DNA from 2 places in the Rhizobium sp. EC-SD404 genome. Region 1 is predicted to be linked to the other one. Evidence: riboswitches for the same ligand, from Rfam matches in the RefSeq annotation. Region 1 holds a riboswitch; the other holds the start of a gene.
The links. Region 1 has a riboswitch for thiamine pyrophosphate ahead of GC125_RS08020 (YkoF family thiamine/hydroxymethylpyrimidine-binding protein). Riboswitches for the same ligand answer to the same signal wherever they lie in the genome.
Positions count from the first base shown of each region.

Region 2: another riboswitch for thiamine pyrophosphate. It lies ahead of thiB (thiamine ABC transporter substrate binding subunit); the one in region 1 lies ahead of GC125_RS08020 (YkoF family thiamine/hydroxymethylpyrimidine-binding protein).

Region 1 covers NZ_LR701459.1:1,486,321-1,489,960, reverse strand. The annotation lists gene GC125_RS08030 (ABC transporter ATP-binding protein) at 1-712, opposite strand, end outside; gene GC125_RS08025 (ECF transporter S component) at 705-1,286, opposite strand; gene GC125_RS08020 (YkoF family thiamine/hydroxymethylpyrimidine-binding protein) at 1,340-1,951, opposite strand; TPP riboswitch at 1,944-2,058, opposite strand; gene GC125_RS08015 (winged helix-turn-helix transcriptional regulator) at 2,127-2,822, opposite strand; gene GC125_RS08010 (acyl-CoA dehydrogenase family protein) at 2,979-3,640, shown strand, end outside.
Region 2 covers NZ_LR701459.1:573,389-577,028, reverse strand. The annotation lists gene thiP (thiamine/thiamine pyrophosphate ABC transporter permease) at 1-396, opposite strand, end outside; gene thiB (thiamine ABC transporter substrate binding subunit) at 413-1,426, opposite strand; TPP riboswitch at 1,466-1,572, opposite strand; gene GC125_RS03770 (thiamine diphosphokinase) at 1,636-2,310, shown strand; gene GC125_RS03765 (ABC-F family ATP-binding cassette domain-containing protein) at 2,315-3,640, shown strand, end outside.

The sequences.
Region 1 (3,640 bases):
CGCGAAACACTGCGCGCGGAGGCCCGCTGGCGACGATGCGTCCATCGCCTCCGAGGATGGCGACGCGATCGATGAGCGTGATGAGATCATCGAGCCGGTGATCGACGATGAGTGCGGCGCCATGAGGCGGAACATCCAGCAAGAGGCGCTCCAGCCGGCGCGCCGCTTCGGGTGCGAGATGCGCCGTCGGCTCGTCGGCAACGATGATCGGCGCCTGTTGCGCCATGATGGCAGCAATCGCGACAAGCTGTTTTTCGCCGCCTGACAAGTGGCTTGAGCGTCTGTCGAGCCAGTCCTGCGGCAGGCCGATCGAGCGCATCGCCGCTTCCGCGCGCATAGCGATCTCGTCGGCAGGCAGGCCCTGATTTTCAAGCGCGAAGGCGACCTCATCGGCAACCGTCATGCCGCACAGCGTTTGCTCCGCCTTCTGGAAAAGCCGCGCGACGGAACTGCTCCAGCCCGCCGGAGTGCGCGCCGCAACATCTTCGCCAAGAAGCCTGACCTCACCGGTTCGCTCCGACGCGATCGAGTGCGGGATGAGGCCGGTCAGCGCATTGAGCAGCGAAGACTTGCCGGATCCGGACGCGCCAAGCAGAAGCCAGCGCTCGCCCGGACGGATGACGAGATCGACCGGCCCGACCGCCGCCGTGTCCGACGCGGCATAGGTGACCGAGACCCCGTCGATGAGAACCGCGGCAGGCTGTTCAGCCATGGACGACCCGCCGGTCGCGATCGATGCCGAGACCGGAAAGCACGCCCGTGCGATAGAGCGCCTGCGTCACCCAATGGCCAAGAAGGCCGCCGAGCAGAGCGCCACTCAGGCATCTGAGAGCGAACATTGCGATCAGCAGGCCGGGTGCGAGCGCGCCATAGTCGAAGCGGATCCACGTGTAGATGAAGGAAGCGACTGCCGCGCCCACGCCTGCCGCCATGAGCACGGGCAAGCGGTAGTTCTTCCATCGCGTGGCCGCGAAGACGGCTTCCGCACCGGCTCCCTGGACCAGGCCGGTGACGATCAGCAGCAGGCCCGCCGGACTCCCGAGCAGCACCTGGACCACCGCCGCGAGAACTTCCGACAGAAGCGCCGCACCCGGCTTGCGGATGATGGACGCGGCGATGATCGAGACGATGAACCAGAAGCCCATGACGACATCCATCGTCACCGGCCCGAAGATCGCCTGCGTGATGAGCCAGACCTGAACCCAGGCCAGGTAAAGGACGCCGAAAACGGCTCCGAGAAAGGCGACGATCAGGATTTCGCGCAGGGTCCAGCTGTTGCTGTGCATGACAGGCCTCTTGAAGGAAATATGAAACGGGAGAATGGGTTAGCGCCGCGCCCTCAGGCGCGCTTGCTCGGACTGTTGGCCGAAACGGTGATGTCGAGCGCCACATGGCCGCGCGCATCGCCGAAACGCAGGAAGGCTTCCGAGAGCGTTGCGAACACCGCGCCGGCATCGCCCCCGAGCTTAGTGCAGAAGTTCTTCGAACGGTCGAACACGCCCGACGATTTCAGGAAATCGATGCACCCATAGATCTCGTCCATGTGGTGCCCTTCGCCGAGCGGATAGAGCGAAAACTGGGCCGCGACATGCTGTCCGGTCACGGGCGCATCGGCCACATGCGCACAGGCTGCCTCGATCCGCTCTGCCAGCGGCAACGCGTTGCCTGCACCCGAGATCGGCGTGCAGATCGGATCGTCCGGCTCACCGGGGCAGCCGCGCGAGACGGTTGCCGAAAACACGCAGTGGACGCCGGATTGCGCCGCACGCACGAAAACGTCGCGCATGGCGGGGAACAAATCCTCCGGCGGACCGACGATCAGCGTCGACACGTCATCGGTTTCGATGCGAAACCGGTCCCGATAAGGATCGAGTGCCTGAACCGCATCGAGGATGATCCGCACGAAATCGTCGGACATCGGATAAAGGGAAATCTGTGCACCGGAAAACATGTCGTCGCCTCGCTCCGCTGGCATTAACCAGATCAGCTAAAGGGTCCGGAGGCTTCATGCGCCTCGCATCTCAGCCCCGGCAATACGGAGCACCCCTGTCGAATGAGCGAAAGCTATCGTGCTCTTCTGGTCGGTGCAAGACCCATTTGTTTTGCGAAGAAATTTCCGGCTGCCGTCAGGCGACCTGCCGTTCGTGGGGTGCAAAAGGGCTTAAGCCAAGCCATTGCTGCATGGCGTTTGCGATGGTCGGATCACCATCGACGGCGAGCCTCCCCGCGTCGATCTCGCCGCGGATCTGGGCAAGTCCCATCCAGACCGCCGTCATGCTGCGCAGATCTCCGGTCACCAACAGGTCGAGATCGAAGCCCGGATCGAAATTGCAGAGATCGACTTGGCCGCGATCGACGACCAGCCACCAGCTCTGGCGATTTGTCGGTAGTTCGGGATACAGAAATTGAATCGTACACCGGCGCGGCGGAAGCGGCTTTGGATTGAGGTGCCGGCGCATGTCCCACATCAGCAGCGACGGATCGAGGTTCTTGAGCGAAAGCCGGGACTCCACCCAGCGCTGACCCCACATGCCCAAGCCCATCACCAAGGGTTCCAGGTCACGGCCCGAGCGCGTGAGTTGATACTCGACGACAGTTCCGTCGTTGCGTCGAACGGCTTCGATAACGCCGGCTTGCTCCAGTTCCTTCAACCGTTTCGAGAGAAGCGCTGGCGACATGCGCGGTACCCCGCGCCGGAGATCGTTGAAGCGCGTTGTCCCGCAAATCAGCTCGCGCACGATCAGCACTGTCCATCGTGAACAGAGGATTTCGGCTGCCATCGCAACCGGGCAGAATTGTCCGTAACCGGCATGCTCCGTCATGGGCTGGCCCTCGCCATAGCCCCGTCGCCCAGCGCGGATCATACCGCGTTCACGAGACCTGCGATACGAAAAGCCCAGTACAGTTCCTGAACTGGATTTCGAGCTCGTGCAGGCCGACCATCACGCCACGATCAACGCAATCGAGGGAGAATGATCATGGCACTGGCTGTTCAGGACACCGAAGCATCACGCTTTCGAAGCGCAGGCAGGGATCCGCTGGAAATCGCCAAGACACTGATTCCGGAGCTGAAGAAGCGCGCCGAAGACTCTGACGAACAGGATGCATTCGTCGCGGAGAATGTTGCTCTTCTCAAAGAAGTCGGTCTTGTCGAGGCCGGCGTGCCGGCCGAGTTCGGCGGAGGTGGAGCAAATGTCGAGCAGTTGGCTGAGATGCTGCGCGCGCTCGCCCATGGCTGCAGCTCGACGGCACTCGCTTTCTCTATGCACACGCATCAAGTGGCGGTTCCCTCCTGGCGGTGGCGCCATCAACAGGTCGCGGCCGTGGAACCGCTTCTGCGCCGCGTGGCAAGCGAACACATCATCCTGCTTTCAAGCGGCGGGTCGGACTGGATCGGCGGATCCGGGACGGCAGAGCGCGTCGAAGGCGGCTATCGCATCAAGGCGCGCAAGGTCTTCACCTCCGCAGCGCCCGCAGGCGATATCCTGATGTCGGGAGCGCTCGTCGACGAGGGCGATGGAACGTCGTCGGTGATCCATTTCGGCATCCCGATGAAGGCGGCCGAGGTCAAGATCGAGCCGACTTGGCGCGCGCTCGGCATGCGGGGTACGGGGTCGCATGATGTCGTGGTTGACGGGCT
Region 2 (3,640 bases), 910 kb from region 1:
CGGCTGCTCCGCCCCGAGCCAGCGGTACGCGTCGTTAACGACGCCTTGGCGCCCCCAAATGGCGATGATGCCGAGCGCCGCGACGATGGCCGGCAGGCCGAGCGGCACGGCAAAGAGCCGCAAGATCCAGGCGCGTCCCGCAAAATGCGGGCGCCGCGCCAGCGCCCGTGCAAGCGGCAGGGCAAAGGCCAGCGAGAGCAGCGTCGAAAGCCCGGCCTGCCAAAGCGTGAAGCGAACGACACGCATCGTATAGGCATCGAACGCCGTGAACCGCGACGCGTCGGCGCCTGCCGCCACAAGCAGCCCGGCGACGGCTAACCCGACGATGCCGAGGATGATGGCAAGCGCCGCGATGCCGAAAGCGATATCCAGAGGATCGGCCCGATAGGCGCGCATCGCGGCGGCTCTCTGGTTATTCGGCCATCACCGACAGCCACTCATCGACCCATGCGCGACGGTTGGCGGCCACTTCTTCCGGCGAAAAGAGCAGGCTTTCTTCCGGTTGAACCAGGCGCGAGAAAGCCTCGGGCAGTTCTTCGCTTATCGGGCCTGCGGGCATCATCCAGTTGTAGGTCGGGATGGCGTCCTGGAAACCTTCGCCAGTCATGAAGCTCATGAATTCGCGTGCAAGATCGATATCGGGCGCCGAGGCAAGAACGCCTGCCACTTCGATCTGCAGGTAATGCCCCTCGGAGAACGCCGCCGCCTGATAGCGCTCGGTATCCTCCGAAACCATGTGGTAGGCCGGCGACGTCGTATAGGAAAGCACCATCGGCGCTTCGCCATCGGTGAAGAGGCCATAGGATTCCGACCAGCCGGGCGCCACCGTCAGGACGCGGTCCTTGAGGTCGGCCCAGGCGGATGCGGCATCATCGCCATAGACCGACTTGATCCAGAGCAGAAGGCCAAGTCCCGGCGTCGATGTGCGTGGATCCTGGATCACGATCTTCTGGTTCGGGTCGCCTTCGACCAGTTCCTTCAAACTTGTCGGCGGCGTGTCGATCACCTCGGTGTCGTAGACTACGGCGAAATGCCCGTAATCGTAAGGCACGAAGACGTCGTCCTCGAAGCCGCCGGGGACGTCGATCGCGCTTGTGTCGATTTCATGGGCAGCAAAGAGGCCCGTCTCCTTGGCTTCCGCGACGAGGTTGGTGTCGAGCCCGAGCACGACGCCGGCCTCCGCCCGGTCGCCTTCCAGCCGCAACCGGTTGAGGAGCGCCACGCCGTCCGCCGCGCCGACCCAGATCAGGTCGCAGTCGCATGTCGCCTCGAAGGCCTCTTCGATCAGCGGTCCCGGGCCCCATTCGGCAACGAAACTGTCATAGGTGTAGACGGTGAGCGATCGCGTCGCCTCCTGCGCCTCGGACGACATGGGAGCCAGGAAACTGGCCGCGAGCAGCATGGGAAAGAATGTCTTCAGCGTCATCAACGCCTCCTCTGTTCATGGCTTTCAGGGGAATAGGCGTTTTCTGACGCGTCTAATCCCTCCGCCGGTATGAGCCGGATCAGGTTCTTCGGGTTGGCATGCGCCTCTCAGCCGTCCGTTTCCGGACAACACCCCGTTAGAGCAACTCCATGTGTAATCGCGGCCGGTGGCACTGGCAAGGCGCGTGAAAGCTGCTAGAGCAGCGGGCGATGCAGGCAGAACCGACCCCGACAGACGCAAATGCGCATTTCGCCGTTCTCCTGAGCGGAGAAGTGACCGTGACGGAACGCCTGAAATCGCAGGTTGAGGGCACCCGCGTGATTGCAGCCGACAGCGGCATGCGCCATGCAGCAGCACTCCGCGTGAAGCCCGAACTCTGGGTCGGCGACTTCGATTCTGCCGACGCTCACCTGATCGACAGCTGGCCGGATGTCAGACGCGAGCCATACCCGCCGGCCAAGAATGCGACCGATGGAGAGATCGCGATCGAAACGGCGATCGACAGTGGAGCGCGGCGCATAATTCTCGTCGGTGCATTGGGCGGCGAGCGCACGGACCACGCCTTTGCCCACATGGCGCTGGCGGTGAAGCTGGCGGAACGAGGCTTCGAGATCACGCTGACATCGGGCGAGGAAGAGGGTTTTCCCCTCACCGGTACCCCGATGACCTTCGATCTGCCGAAGGGCAGCCTCTTCTCCTTGCTGGCCTTTGCAGATATCGCGAGCCTGACCATCGAGGGCGCGCGCTATCCTCTCACCGATTTCGACTGCACATTCGGCACGACACGCACCATATCCAATGTGGCGGAAGGGCCGGTAACCATCCGGCACGCGGGCGGACCTGCCCTGCTGCTTGCCCGCCCGAACGACTTTTCCGGAGCCTAACCCTTTGGCATCACCACCTATCTTGAAGCTCGACGACATCCATCTGACATTCGGCGGGACACCGCTGCTTGACGGTGCAGCGCTGCAGGTCGAGCCAGGCGACCGCATTTGCCTTGTCGGGCGCAACGGTTCGGGCAAGTCGACCCTGATGAAGATCGCCGCCGGTCTTGCCGAACCGCAATCGGGCGAGGTCTTCCGGCACCCCTCGACCACGATCCGCTATCTCTTCCAGGCGCCGGATTTCGGCGACTTCGCGGACGTGCGCTCCTATGCAGAGGCTGGGCTCGCTCCGGGCGACGACCCGCATCGCGTAACCTATCTCCTCGAGCATCTTGGCCTGACCGGCGAAGAAGAACCCTCCCGCCTCTCGGGCGGCGAAGCGCGGCGCGCGGCCCTTGCCCGCGTTCTGGCGCCGTCGCCCGATCTTCTTCTGCTCGATGAGCCGACCAACCATCTGGACCTGCCCACCATCGAGTGGTTGGAGTCGGAGCTCTCCGGTTTCCGCGGCGCGATCATCACCATCTCGCACGACCGACGCTTCCTGGAAAAGGTTTCGCGCGCCACCGTCTGGCTCGATCGCGGCACGACCCGGAGGCTCGACCGTGGCTTCGCCCATTTCGAAGACTGGCGCGACCAGGTGATGGAAGAGGAGGAGCGCAACCTCCACAAGCTCGGCCGTGCGATCGAACGCGAGGAGCACTGGTTGCGCTACGGCGTGACGGCGAGGCGCAAGCGCAACGTCCGCCGGCTCGGCGAACTGCATACCATGCGGCAGGAGTTCCGCAGCCATCGCGGTCCGACCGGACGCGTCGAGACGCAGGCGAGCGACGGCAACCAGTCGGGCAAGCTGGTCATCGAAGCCGAGGGCATTTCGAAGCATTTCGGCGACTATTGCGCCGTGGACAATTTCTCGCTGCGGGTTCATCGCGGCGATCGTATCGGCCTCGTCGGCCCCAACGGCGCTGGCAAGACCACACTTTTGAACATGCTGACCGGACGGCTGGCGCCGGATACGGGCTTCGTGCGCCTCGGCACAAATCTCGACATCGCGGTTCTCGACCAGCGCCGCGACGACCTCGATGAGAACGACACGCTTGCCCATTATCTGACCGACGGGCGCGGCGACACGCTGCTGGTCAACGGCGTGCAGAAGCACGTCACCGGCTACATGAAGGACTTCCTGTTCCACCCGGAACAGTCGCGCACCCCGATCCGCGAATTGTCGGGCGGCGAGCGGGCACGCCTCATGCTGGCGCGGATTCTTTCGCGGCCGTCGAACCTGCTCGTCCTCGACGAACCGACGAACGATCTCGACATGGAAACGCTCGAT